Thiocapsa bogorovii: one gene and its partner. The protein of the gene in region 2 binds, or shares a complex with, the protein of the main gene of each other region. Links are inferred from orthologs where the notes say so. Each region holds a gene or a part of one and is shown on either strand. Other genes may lie near its edges. The genes, in order: LT988_RS01580 and dsbD.

Evidence for each region.
Region 1: the proteins of dsbD (region 2) and LT988_RS01580 are in contact, whole or in part, in a crystal structure (PDB 1JZD), measured with the Escherichia coli proteins. The link is inferred for Thiocapsa bogorovii from one-to-one orthologs.

The regions. Positions count from the first base shown.
Region 1 is NZ_CP089309.1:336,819-342,461, reverse strand. The notes cover bases 2,686-5,643. They hold LT988_RS01580 (DsbC family protein), read left to right. Parts: upstream 2,686-3,776; coding sequence 3,777-4,511; downstream 4,512-5,643. Other genes in these bases: mutS (DNA mismatch repair protein MutS), read right to left, coding at 5,388-5,643; LT988_RS01575 (PP2C family protein-serine/threonine phosphatase), read left to right, coding at 4,549-5,337; LT988_RS01585 (YajQ family cyclic di-GMP-binding protein), read left to right, coding at 3,287-3,769; xerD (site-specific tyrosine recombinase XerD), read left to right, coding at 2,686-3,176. In the rest of the region: rimK (30S ribosomal protein S6--L-glutamate ligase), read left to right, coding at 1-604; LT988_RS01600 (YcgN family cysteine cluster protein), read right to left, coding at 711-1,175; LT988_RS01595 (methylated-DNA--[protein]-cysteine S-methyltransferase), read left to right, coding at 1,627-2,097; more of xerD, read left to right, coding at 2,280-2,685. UniProt on the Escherichia coli protein: Acts as a disulfide isomerase, interacting with incorrectly folded proteins to correct non-native disulfide bonds.
Region 2 is NZ_CP089309.1:2,287,270-2,295,227, reverse strand. The notes cover bases 2,478-5,597. They hold dsbD (protein-disulfide reductase DsbD), read right to left. Parts: upstream 5,211-5,597; coding sequence 2,745-5,210; downstream 2,478-2,744. Other genes in these bases: cutA (divalent-cation tolerance protein CutA), read right to left, coding at 5,189-5,518; LT988_RS10385 (TlpA family protein disulfide reductase), read right to left, coding at 2,478-2,748. Also shown: accC (acetyl-CoA carboxylase biotin carboxylase subunit), read right to left, coding at 1-1,049; accB (acetyl-CoA carboxylase biotin carboxyl carrier protein), read right to left, coding at 1,134-1,589; aroQ (type II 3-dehydroquinate dehydratase), read right to left, coding at 1,592-2,053; more of LT988_RS10385, read right to left, coding at 2,161-2,477; LT988_RS10370 (FxsA family protein), read left to right, coding at 5,662-6,084; co-chaperone GroES, read left to right, coding at 6,228-6,518; groL (chaperonin GroEL), read left to right, coding at 6,646-7,958. UniProt on the Escherichia coli protein: Required to facilitate the formation of correct disulfide bonds in some periplasmic proteins and for the assembly of the periplasmic c-type cytochromes.

The DNA of each region.
Region 1 (5,643 bases), 2.0 Mb from region 2 along the record:
GCGCTCCCTGCAACTGCTTTCTCGGAAGGGAATCGGTCTGCCGGTCACGGGCTTCGCGCACAAGCCGGACGACATCCAGGATTTGATCAAGATGGTTGGCGGGGCGCCGCTGGTGATCAAGCTCCTGGAAGGCACGCAAGGGATCGGCGTAGTCCTGGCCGAGACGCACAAGGCGGCCGAGAGCGTGATCGAGGCCTTTATGGGTCTGCATACCAACATCCTGGTGCAGGAGTTCATCAAGGAGGCCGGCGGCGCCGATCTGCGATGCTTCATCATCGGGGACAAGGTCGTCGCGGCGATGAAGCGCCAGGGGAAAGAGGGCGAATTTCGTTCCAATCTCCACCGGGGCGGCACGGCAAGCCTCGTGCGTATCACGCCGGAGGAGCGCTCCACCGCGTTGCGCGCGGCGCAGACCATGGGGTTGAATGTCGCCGGTGTGGATCTGCTGCGCTCCAACCATGGCCCGGTGGTGATGGAGGTGAACTCCTCACCCGGGCTCGAAGGGATCGAGCGCTCGACGGGAAAGGATATTGCCGGAAACATCATCGAATTCATCGAGAAGAATGCGGCCTCGGGCAAGACGCGGACCCGGGGTAAAGGCTAGGGCATCGGGGCACCTTTTCCGGTCCGGGATCACGTCGTCAATCGGGCGTATCCGGATCTCTTCATGACCCACGACAACGCGGCGTCCAGGCTCACCGGATCCAGGATCAGCGGATCCAGTCGATCAGGTGCATCAGCGGATCTGTCTTGGGCCCCGGCTTGATGGCTCGCCCGTACAGGCTCTGCCCGGCTTCCAAGACGGAATTCCGATCGCCGGTGATCAGCGGATGCCAGGTCGGCAACGGCTTGCTCTCGGCCAACAGCCGGTAGGCGCAGGTTTCGGGAAGCCACCGCGAGTAGGCCAGTGCAGCAGGCGTTAGGGTGACGCAATCGGGCATACGCCGCGCTCGATTGGCGTAGTCGCCGCACCTGCAGGTGTCGAGATCCAGAAGCGCGCAGGCGACGCGCGAATAGATGATGTCACCGGTCTCCTCTTCCTCGAACTTTTCGAGACAGCATTTCGCGCAGCCGTCGCAGAGCGACTCCCATTGCTCGGGTGTCATGGCAGCGAGCGGGGTCGTTTCCCAGAATCTCTCCATTCCCTCAACGGGGCCTTGATCGGGTTCGCTCATGTCGGGCATGTCCACAGCTCACTCATTTTGGCTATCTTGACCGATCCGAACGGTCGATGCACCCGCATCGAGCGAGTCGTCGATCGGATCTCGGACCGGTGTTCGCCGGTCGGGGCTTGACTTTTCGCGAACCCCGGATCGAGCCGAAGAGACGTTATGCACACGGCCAAGCGTCGCCCGAAGGGTCACTCGGGAGATGCGAGCCCGCTCGGTCATCTGCCGGGAAAACGTTTAATCCGTTGTTTTTGTTATTATCAAACGCTTACATTCGGTCGGTGAGTTTCGAAAAAACAGTGACATGGGACTGCTCTCATTCTACACCACACCACTTGACCACAGACTTATCCACAGGGTGTCGCTGCCTTTTCCGGCGCAGCGGTGCGGGCTAAGATGAATCCGACGTTGCCTCGGCCGAAGAGCGGATTCCGGCACACCATTGGAGGAAGACCTCATGCCGCAGACTCGGATCGATACCCCTATTGGCCGGATCGCTATCCACTGGGACGGCGAGACATTGACCGGCGTCGATCTGGACCCGCCGGCTACGCATGCACACCTGGGGGCGGAAGGTATGCCGTCGGCCATTCGGCTGCAGCTTAGAGCCTATTTCGAGCAGGCGTCGACCGGGTTCGATCTCCCGGTCTCGCTGGTCGGCACCGATTTCCAACAACGGGTCTGGGCCGAGCTGCGTCGGATTCCGGCGGGCGAGACCCGAACGTACGGGGAGATCGCGCGGCGACTCGGGAGCGGCCCACGCGCAGTCGGACAAGCCTGTCGTGCCAACCCCTGTCCAATCGTGGTGCCCTGCCATCGGGTGGTCGCCGTCGACGGCCTCGGCGGTTTCTCGGGAGACACGAACGGACGCAAGCTCGCAGTCAAACGCTGGCTGCTTGGCCACGAATCCCGTAAACCGCGTCCGTAGTCCAAATATGGGCTTGCGTTGGAGCAAGTCGCGGAGGAGCCTGGAAGCCTTATGCCCGACGCGGTTTAGATGAAAAAGCGAAAAGAAGTCAATCAATTCAAGCGCGTCCGCTCGGGTGGTGGTGGGCAGCTGCAAGGGCGGTCCGGGCCTATGCCCTCGCGCGGCGCGGGAGACGCGTGTTGATGCCCGTCGATTTGGGGGTCATCGAGGGTTTCGCCGATGCGCTCTGGCTCGAGCGGGGTCTGAGTCCGAATACGCTGGCGGCCTATCAGTCGGATCTGCGTGCCTTCGCCGCCTGGGTCGCACGCGAGCGTGGACGCTCGCTAATCGAGGCGCAGCGACTGGATTTGCTGGATTATCTGGTCGTTCTCTCGCAGGAGGGCCGCAAGCCGCGCTCGAGTGCGCGTCTGTTGTCCTGTCTACGCCAGTTCTATCAGTATCTGCTGCGTCGCGGCGTGATCCGCGACGATCCGAGCGCCCGTGTCGAGGCGCCGAAGCTCGGTCGACCTCTGCCGAAGAGCTTGAGCGAGCTCGAGGTGGAGGCCCTGCTCGGCGCGCCGGATACCGCCGATGCGCGGGGTCACCGGGATCGCACCATGCTCGAGGTGCTCTACGCGAGCGGTCTGCGGGTCACCGAGCTGGTGACCCTGACGACCGGGCAGGTCGGTTTGACGCAGGGCGTCGTGCGGATCGTCGGCAAGGGGGACAAGGAACGGCTCGTGCCGCTCGGCGAGGAGGCGACATCCTGGTTGCTCGACTATCTGCGCGGACCGCGCGCCGAGCTGCTCGGCGGTCGCGTGACCGATTATCTCTTTCCAACCTGCCGCAGCGACTGCATGACGCGCCAGGCGTTCTGGCTGCTGATCAAGCGCTATGCGCTGGAGGCGGGCGTCTTCAAACCCCTCTCGCCCCACACGTTGCGCCATGCCTTCGCCACCCATCTGCTCAATCATGGCGCGGATTTGCGCGTCGTGCAGATGCTCCTGGGCCACAGCGACCTTTCAACCACGCAGATCTACACCCATGTTGCGCGTGAGCGTTTGAAGCAACTCCACGCACGCCACCATCCGCGGGGGTGAGTATGGATTGCGGATGGAACCGGGGCGGATGATGCGCGGCGGTTCGCTTTTGGCGGGATTTCTCGCACAATGGCCGTCTTCGGTGATTTGCGTGCGGAGTGAGAAAGCCTATGCCATCGTTCGACATCGTCTCGGAAATCGACCTGCAGGAGGTCCGCAACGCGGTCGACCAGGCCAACCGCGAGATCGACACCCGGTTCGACTTCAAGGGTGTAAAGGCGAGCTTCGAGCTGAGCGACGGGAAGATCCTCATGATCGGCGAGCAGGAATTTCACCTGCAGCAGATGATGGATATCCTTCGGCAGAAACTGGTCAAACGGAAAATCGACCTCTCGTCGCTCGACCCCGGCGACCCGGTCTCTAATCTCAGCGCGGCCCGGCAGGAGATCGCCCTCAAACAGGGTGTCGACAGCGAGACCGCCAAGCGCATGGTCAAGGCCATCAAGGCGAGCAAGACCAAGGTGCAGGCTCAGATCCAGGGGGACCAGGTCCGTGTCTCCGGAAAAAAGCGTGACGACCTCCAGGAAGCAATCGCGCTACTGCGCGATGAAGACTGGGGTCTGCCGATCCAGTTCACCAACTTCAGAGATTAAGTATCCAATGACCAAAGCCAGAGTTTCCGCGCTCGCCCTAGCCGCCCTGATGCTCGCCGCGCAGTCCGCGTGGGCGTCACCCGAGAAGACCATTCGCGAGGCGTTGGGCAAGATCGTTCCAGGCATTGAAATCGACAGCGTGACGGCTTCCCCCGTGCAGGGGCTCTACGAGGTCATGGTCGGCACTCAGTTGATGTACGTCACCGCCGACGGTCGTTATTTCGTCGACGGACGAATCGTCGATCTGAAGACGCGCGAGGATCTGACAGAGCCGCGTCTGGCAACGGTCCGTAAGGACTTGGTCGATGGCGTTGGGGAGTCCAAGATGGTCGTCTTCGAGCCGGAGGACGCCAAGCACACGGTGACCGTCTTCACCGACATCGAGTGCGGGTACTGCCGCAAACTGCATAGCCAGATCGACGACTACCTCAAAGAAGGGATTCGTGTCCGTTATCTCTTCTATCCCCGCGCGGGCCAGGGCAGTCCCGCTTATACCGAGGCGGTATCGGTCTGGTGTGCCGGGGATGCCGCCGCCCAGCGCACGGCCATGACCGACGCGAAGGCTGGTAAGCCGATCCCGGATAAGACCTGCGAGAACCCAGTCGACGCGCACATGGCGCTTGGCGCGGAGCTCGGTCTGCGCGGCACCCCGGCCATCCTCACCGAAACCGGCGAGTTGATTCCGGGCTATGTGGAGCCCAAGCGTCTGGCGGCCCAGCTCAACGGCGCGCCTGGATCCTGAGCCTCGAACGTCGAGCGCTGGCCATGATGCTGAAGCGATGAGTGGCGCCCTTACGACCGCTCTCACCTTCGAATATGCCTGGCGAACCGACCGCGGTCGCGTGCGTTCGGGTAACGAGGATGCCGTGGCCGTCGACCCTGAGCTCGGCTTCTTGATTGTGGCGGACGGTATCGGCGGCGCTCAGGCCGGCGAGGTCGCAAGCGCCTTGGCGACGGACCTCATCGCCACGCGTTTTCGAGAGCAGATGGCCTACCGACTGCATCCGGACGCGGCGAAGGGGTTCGTCGAGACGGCGATCCAGGACGCCAATGTCGCCATTTGGACGCTGAGCAAAGCCGAGCCGGATCTCTCCGGGATGGGGACAACCGTGGTTGTGGGGGCCGTCGGGGAAGATTGGCTAGCCTTCGGCTACGTGGGTGACTCGCGACTGTATCGGCTGCGCAACGGGCGATTGGAGCAGCTTTCGCGGGACCACTCCTTCATCCAAGAGGTGGTCGATCAAGGATTCTTCAGCACGCGCGAGGACGCCCGCCGTTACGGCATCGGGGCGAACATCCTGACCCGAGCACTCGGGTCGTCGCCCAAGGTCAAGGTCTCCTGCGGGGTCTCCGATCTCGCGCTCGGCGACATCTTTTTGTTTTGTACGGACGGTCTAACGGGCATGGTCCCGGAAGACTGGCTGTGTCAAGTGCTGACCGCGAGCTTCGGGAACGATCTCGAGCCTGCTGCAGAGGCGCTTGTGCGTCTCGCCAACGAGCGTGGCGGCAACGACAACATCACCTTGGCGCTGCTGCGGGTCGGCGCTCCGTCGCTTGATGGCGCCTAATGCACGGCTTCGGTTGCGAGGAGTGGGCCGAACCCTGACATCCACGGCGGTCAAGCGACAGATGGACGATCGGCCGAGAGATCCTTCAGGCGATACAGCAGATCCAAGGCTGCTCGAGGCGTCAAGCTGTCCGGCTCGATGGTCTCCATAACCTCCAAAAGCGGATGCGGCGCGGCGGGCTCGGGATCGGGCGGGAAGAGCGAGAGCTGCACGGCATCGCGCTCCGCATGGCGTCGCGCGCCGGCTTCCAGCTCGCGCAATCGTACGCGTGCACGCGCGATCACCGGGGTCGGGACGCCCGCGAGT
Region 2 (7,958 bases):
CTCGGCATGAAGGTCTCGGAGTCCTCGGCGTTGAGTCGGCACTCCACGGCATGCCCGCGGATCACGATGTCGTCCTGCGTGTAGCGCAGCGGCTCGCCGGCGGCGATCAGGATCTGCTCTTTGACGATGTCCACGCCCGTGATCATCTCGGTAACCGGGTGCTCGACCTGCACGCGCGTGTTCATCTCGATGAAATAGAAGCAGCCGTCCTCGAAGAGGAATTCGAAGGTGCCGGCGCCGCGATAACCGATGGTGCGGCAGGCCTCCGCACAGCGCTCGCCGATCTCGCGGCGTTGTGCTTCGGTGATGCCCGGCGCGGGTGCCTCTTCGACGACCTTCTGGTGGCGGCGCTGCATGGAGCAGTCGCGCTCGCCGAGATGGATAGCGTTGCCGTGCTGGTCCGAGAGTACCTGGAACTCGATGTGACGCGGGTTCTCCAGGTACTTCTCCATGTAGACCATGTCGTTGTTGAAGGCTGCGGCGGCCTCCGCCTTGGTCAGGGAGATGGCGTTCAGCAAGGTCGCCTCGGAGTGGACGACACGCATGCCGCGACCGCCCCCGCCGCCGGATGCCTTGATGATCACCGGGTAGCCGATCTGACGGGCGATCTCCAGCGTGCGTTTCTTGTTGTCGTCGAGCGGGCCATCGGAGCCGGGCACGCAGGGTACGCCGGCCTTGTTCATGGCGGCGATCGCCGAGACCTTGTCGCCCATCAGGCGGATGGTTTCGGGGCGCGGGCCGATGAAGATGAAGCCGGAGCGTTCGACCCGCTCGGCGAAATCGGCGTTCTCGGACAGGAAGCCGTAGCCGGGGTGGATGGCGACCGTGTCGGTGACCTCGGCTGCGCTGATGATCGCCGGCACGTTGAGATAGCTGTGCAGCGAGGCGGCAGGGCCGATGCAGACCGACTCGTCGGCCAAGAGGACGTGCTTGAGGTCGCGGTCCGCTTCGGAATGCACCGCGACCGTCTTGATGCCCAGCTCGCGACAGGCGCGCAGGATCCGGAGCGCGATCTCGCCCCGGTTGGCGATCAGGACCTTCTCGATCATTGCTGGCATGGTGGCGATGTCTTTGCTGAGGGAGGCGCGGCGAATCGGGGCGGCGCTCGACGACGGGGACGCTAGCCTCCGCCCTTATTCGATGACGAACAGCGGCTGGTTGTATTCGACCGGCTGACCGTTCTCGACCAGGATACGTCTGATGGTGCCGCCTTGCTCGCACTCGATCTGGTTGAGGATCTTCATCGCCTCGATGATGCAGAGCGTCTCGCCGGCCTTCACGCTTTGGCCTTCCTCGACGAACGGCTTGGAACCCGGAGAGGGGGCGCGGTAAAAGGTGCCGACCATCGGCGAGCGCACGACCTCTCCCTCCATCTCCTCGACATCATCTTCATCGCCCGCCTTTGCGGCCGGCACCGCAGCCGGCGCGGCGCCGATGCCCATCGGCATTGCTTGAGGCATATACATCGGCATCGCGCTGCTGCCGTGTCGGCTGATGCGGACCGATTCCTCGCCCTCGTGGATCTCGATCTCCGCGACGTCGGATTGCTCCAACAGCTCGATCAGCTTCTTTACCTTGCGGATATCCATGGTCAGTGGTTCTCGTTGGAAAGGTCCGGCGCGAGCCGACCGGCCGCGGCGCGCAATGCTGAAAAGTAGCCCTCGGCCCCGAGCCCGCTGATCACCCCGACGGCGATGTCGGAGAAATAGGAATGGGCCCGAAACGGCTCGCGGGCATGCACGTTGGAGAGGTGCACCTCGATGAAGGGAATCCCGACCCCGAGCAGCGCATCGCGCAGGGCGACGCTCGTGTGGGTAAAGGCAGCCGGATTCAGGATGATGAAGCGAACCCCGTCGTGCGCCGCACGATGGACCGCCTCGATCAGGACATGCTCGGCGTTGCTCTGGATGCATTCCAGCGTGAAGCCTTCAGCACGTGCCGCATCCTCCAAGCCCTGGTGGATCTCCGCCAGCGTGGCGCGGCCGTAGTACTCCGGCTCGCGGGTTCCGAGCAGGTTGAGGTTCGGTCCGTTCAGGACCAGGATCGCGGCCATCCGGTCAATATGCTCCAACTCATCCGAGTCTCAGTGTACCCGCCGATCTGTTTTGGATCGGCAGCAAATCGGCGCGAATTGTGCGGATTTTACGCGATGTTGTCCAGCTAAGACGCGTCCTCGTCGGATTCCGCGGAGCCTTCGGCATCGACTAAGGCGCCAAGCTCGGCCTTGAGCTCGGCGGCCGTGACCTCGCCGGTGCGGCTGAAGACACGGCGCCCGCGGCGGTCGAAGATCACCGTGAAGGGCAGCCCTTCGACCCGGTTTCCGAGTCGCTTCGAGAGGGCGACAGCCTCCGGGTTGGCTACCAAGATTGGGTAGTTGACCGGGTATTGGGCGACGAATGCCTCGACGTCTTCGGGGCGGTCCACGGCGATGCCCACCACCTGCACGCCGGCCTCGCCGAGTGCCTCCTGCGTTTCGATAAAGAGCGGCATCTCGCGAACGCAGGGCGGGCACCAGCTTGCCCAATAGTTGATGACCACGACCTTACCGGCCCAGGCCTCGCTGCTGACCTTCGAACCGGCAAGGTCAGTCAGGCCGAAGTCAGGCAAGGTTTGTAGGGGCGCTGATTGGCGGGCCGGCAATCCCGAATCGGGCTTCGGCGCTCCGATCCAGCGTTGGCCGACAATGGCGACCCCGACGCTGATTCCGCCCGCAAGCAAAATGACCATCCCCACGCGAATCGCGCTCATGGCGCGGCCCGGCGCAGGTGCTCGACGAAGTCATCGGCGGGTTTGAAGCCGACCAAGCGATAGTTTTTGAGCTCTTGTCCCGCGGGGTCGAAGTACAGGATGGCGGGTGGTCCAATAATGCCGAAGTGCTTCATCAGGGCCTGATCATCCGCGTCGTTGGCCGTGACGTCTGCCTTAAGCAGGACGAAGCGGTCCATCTCCGCGATCACGGCAGGATCGCTGAAGGTGTAGCGCTCCAGCTCCTTGCAGGTCACGCACCAGTCTGCATAGAAGTCCAGCATGACCGGTTTGCCGAGCGCGCCCGCCTTGGCGACCTCGCGATCGAGGTCCTCGAGCGTCTTTACCGGGGTAAAGACCGCCTCGGCTGCGGCGCCACCGCTGCCGCCCACGGCCAGCCCGCGCAGCGGTTGGATCGTATCCTTGCCGCCGGCCGCGGCGCCGAGCAGCATGAGTGCGCCGTAGATGAGCAGAAAGACGCCGAGTCCCTTCCAAAGCTTGCTCCACCCGGTTGCCCCCTGCGGCAGTTGGGTCAATGCGCCCATGTAGACCGCCGAGCAGATCAGCAGCAGCCCCCACAGCAGCATTGCGACGGCCGCCGGCAGGATCCGTTCGAGCATGAAGATGGCGACGCCGAGCAGGGCGACGCCGAATACCGCCTTGACCGCATCCATCCAACCGCCGGCGCGCGGCAACAGCTTGCCGGCCGAGGTGCCGATGGCGATCAGGGGCGCACCCATCCCCATACTCAGGGCGAACAGGGCGATACCGCCGAGCACCGCGTCCCCGGTCTGGCTGATGTAGATGAGTGCCCCGAAGAGCGGCGGGGCGACGCAGGGTCCGACGATCAGTGCCGAGAGCAGGCCCATGATGGCCACGCCCAGCAAGGTGCCGCCCTCCTGCTTGTTGCTGATTTCGGCGAGCTTAGACTGGAAGCTGGACGGCAGTTGCAGGTCGTAGAAGCCGAACATGGACAGCGCAAGCAGCACGAAGATCAACGCGAAGGAGGTCAGAACCCACGGGTTCTGGAAGGCTGCCTGTAGATTCGCGCCGAAGAGCCCCGCCAGCACGCCGACCACCGTGTAGGTCAAGGCCATGGCCAGGACATAGACCAGCGACAGGGTAAAAGCCTTGCGTGTGGTGATGTTCGGGCCTTGTCCGGCAATAATGCCCGAGAGGATCGGGATCATCGGGAAGACACAGGGCGTGAAGGCGAGCAAGAGGCCGAATCCGAAGAAGGCCGCGATCACCACCCAGACGCCGCTGTTGGCGAGAACAGAGGCGATCCGGTCCTGCTCCGAGACCGTGTCGTCCGCGACCGACGGCGCACTTTCCGGTGTCGCGCCGGCCGTCGTGGCCGCGGCTGCCGCTGTTGGCAGAGCCGCCGTCACCAGCGCCTCCGGCAGGCTCAGTGCGACCTTCTGTGTCTGTGGCGGATAGCAGATGCCGATCTCGGCGCAGCCTTGGTATTTGGCGACTAGGGTCACCTCGGTCGGCTCGGTCGACCCACGCAGCAGGGGCAGGCTCAGATCGACCCGATCGTGATAGACCTCGACATCGCCGACGCTGCCGTCGGGAAGGATGGAGTCCTTCTTGATGTCGCCGGCGGGCCGCTCGAACGGCCCGATGGCGACCTCGCTCCCGTCCTCGAGCGCCAGCTCGAGCATATGGCTGTAGAGATAAGTTCCCTCGGCAACATCCCAGGTCAACTGGAGCCGGTCCGGTCCGGCGACCTCCGCCGAGAAGCGGAACGCCTCCTCGGCAGGGAGGATATCGTCATCCGCGCCCAAGCCGAGCGACTGGCCTAACCCCGCCAAAGCCTTCGGCGATTGCTCGCCCTGAATCGGTGACGGAGTCTCGGCGGCGGGCGCGGTCTCGGCTGCGATAGGCGTTGCGGCAACCATTTCCGGCAGCTCGAGCAGCAGGCGCTGGCGGTGCGGCGGGTAGCAGAGTCCGGCATCGGCGCAGCCCTGCGAGGTCGCCTCGAGGGTCAGGAAGTTGCCGGCTCCCGTCGAGCGCGTGACCGGGACCCGGATCTCGACGCTGTCGCGATAGACCTGGACCTTACCGAAGAATTCGTCCTCCTTGGTCTTTCCGTCGGGCATTTGCGGGCCCCCGGTCGAGATCCCGACGGTTTCCGTCTGGAACCCGAACTTACTCTGATACATGTAATAGCCGTCGGCGATCTCCCAGCGCACCCGAACGGCGTCCGGGCCGTCGGCCTCACCCGAAATGCGGAAGGCCTGATCCGGCATCAGGAATTCGTCCTCCCCCGACGCGAGCGGCGACGCTCCGGCGACGAGCAGCCAGGTCAACGCGGCGGCCAAGAATCGTACCGCGGCAGATGTCCCGCGCGACGGCCGTTGTCCCGGGGCCTGCTGTTCGGTGGCGATGTCGTCGATGGCGGCGTGGCGCTGCTCGACGGCGGCCCCGATTCCGGGGCTCAGTCGTTGTGGTCGGTGCATGTCGTTACCCAGCTCAGATAGTCGGGGAGTCCCTCGGTGACGGGGACCGCGATGATTTCCGGAATCTCGTAGGGATGCAATGCGCGCAGGCGCTCGGTCAATGCGCCGACGCGCTCGGTCGTGGTCTTGATCAGGAGCAAGACCTCGGGATCGCGTTGGATCTGACCCTCCCAGCGATAAATCGAGGTGATGCCCGGCAGCAGATTGGCGCAGGCGGCAAGGCGCTCGTCGACCAATGCCTCGGCGATGCGTCCGGCCGAGGTATCGTCGGGGCAGGTGCAGAAGATCAGGCGGTGGTCTGCCGTCATGCGGTGGTTCGGCGGCGTTTCATAAGGGTTGGGGTTCCACTATCCTGCAACGGGTCAACCTTCTTCTACCACAATGTTTGTCGGTTTAAGGGATCTCGGCCGACCGAGCGCGGACCGACCGACCACTTCGGGAGACCATTATCGTGCCTTTTTTGCTTCTGCTGGTCATCGGAATTCCGATGATCGAGATCTACGTCATGATCCGGGTCGGGTCCGAAATCGGGGCGTTTCCGACGATCGCCCTGGCCATCCTCACCGCCGTCGTCGGGATCTGGCTGGTTCGCCACCAAGGTTTCGGCTTGCTCATGCGCGTGCGCGAGATGACCGATCGCGGCGAGGTCCCGGCATTGGAGGTCTTGGATGGCGCGCTGCTCCTCGTTGCCGGACTCTTTCTGCTCCTTCCCGGCTTTCTGACCGATACGATCGGGTTTTTGTTGCTCGTCCCGCCCCTGCGGCATTGGATCGTCGGGCGCTACGTTCGGGTCATCCCGGTCCGACCCGGTGCGCCCCCCGGAGCCGAAGAGGGGCCGAGGGTCATCGAAGGCGACTACCGTCGCGAAGATTGAGGCAGGTCGAACCCTCCGACGCTTGACAGACGAGGATAAGGCTCTACTATTAGCACTCGTTTGAGATGAGTGCTAACAGAGCGGGCCGAAACGGACTGCTCACCCGCACTCCGAACCCGTCAACCGCACGAGGAGACCACCACATGAATATTCGTCCCCTGCACGACCGCGTCGTTGTCCGTCGCATGGAAGAAGAGCGCACGACCGCCGGCGGCATCGTGATCCCGGACTCCGCCACCGAGAAGCCGATTCAGGGCGAGATTATCGCCGTCGGCAAGGGCAAGATCCTCGACAACGGCGAGAGCCGCCCGCTGGATGTGAAAGTCGGTGACCGCGTCCTGTTCGGCAAGTATTCCGGCACCGAGGTGAAGCTCGACGGCAAAGAGTTTCTGGTGATGCGCGAAGAAGACATCATGGGCGTCATCGAGGGCTGATGCCGAGCGCTTCCCTCCGGGAAGCCCGCATCCACGCCACCCGTGAGCCCCGCGAGCGAGCCGCGCCGGCTCGACACGCGTCCCCGACAGCATCGAAATTCAAAGAAACGAATTAAGGATCAACACTATGAGTGCAAAAGACGTCAAGTTCGGCGGTGAAGCCCGTGCCCGCATGATGGAGGGTGTCAACATCCTCGCCAACGCCGTGAAGGTGACGCTGGGTCCCAAGGGGCGCAACGTTGTCCTCGAGAAGTCCTTCGGTGCCCCGACCGTCACCAAGGACGGCGTGTCCGTCGCCAAGGAAATCGAGCTGAGCGACAAGTTCGAGAACATGGGCGCTCAGATGGTGAAGGAAGTCGCTTCCCACACCTCCGACATCGCCGGCGACGGCACCACCACCGCGACGGTTCTGGCGCAAGCCATGGTCCGTGAAGGTCTCAAGGCCGTTGCTGCCGGCATGAACCCGATGGACCTGAAGCGCGGCATGGACAAGGCCGTCGAAGCGGCCGTGGAAGAGCTCAAGAACCTCTCCAAGCCCTGCACCGAGTCCAAGGCGATCGCCCAGGTCGGCACCATCTCGGCCAACTCGGACGAGTCGATCGGCCAGATCATCGCCGAGGCGATGGAGAAGGTCGGCAAGGAAGGCGTCATCACCGTCGAGGACGGCACCTCCCTGCACAACGAGCTGGATGTCGTCGAAGGGATGCAGTTCGACCGCGGCTACCTCTCGCCCTACTTCATCAACAACCAGCAGAGCCAGAGCGCCGAGCTGGAAGACCCCTTCATCCTCCTGCACGACAAGAAGATCTCCAATATCCGCGAGCTTCTGCCGGTGCTCGAAGCGGTCGCCAAGGCCGGCCGTCCGCTGCTGATCATCGCCGAGGACGTCGAAGGCGAGGCGCTGGCCACCCTGGTGGTCAACACCCTGCGCGGCATCGTGAAGGTCTGCGCCGTCAAGGCCCCGGGCTTCGGTGATCGTCGCAAGGCCATGCTGCAGGACATCGCCATCCTCACCGGTGCGACCGTGATCTCCGAAGAGGTCGGTCTGGCGCTCGAGAAGGCGACCCTTAACGATCTGGGTACCGCCAAGCGCGTGCAGGTCGGCAAGGACGAGACCACCCTCATCGACGGTGCCGGCTCCGAAATGGACATCAAGGCGCGCTGCGAGCAGATCCGCGCCCAGGTCGAGGAGACCAGCTCCGACTACGACCGCGAGAAGCTCCAAGAACGTCTGGCCAAGCTGGCCGGCGGTGTGGCCGTCATCAAGGTCGGTGCCGCCACCGAGATGGAGATGAAGGAGAAGAAGGCGCGTGTCGAAGACGCGCTGCATGCCACCCGTGCGGCGGTCGAGGAAGGCATCGTCCCCGGCGGCGGTGTTGCGCTGGTCCGTGCCCAGACCGCGGTCAAGGGCCTGAGCGGTGCGAACCACGACCAGGACGT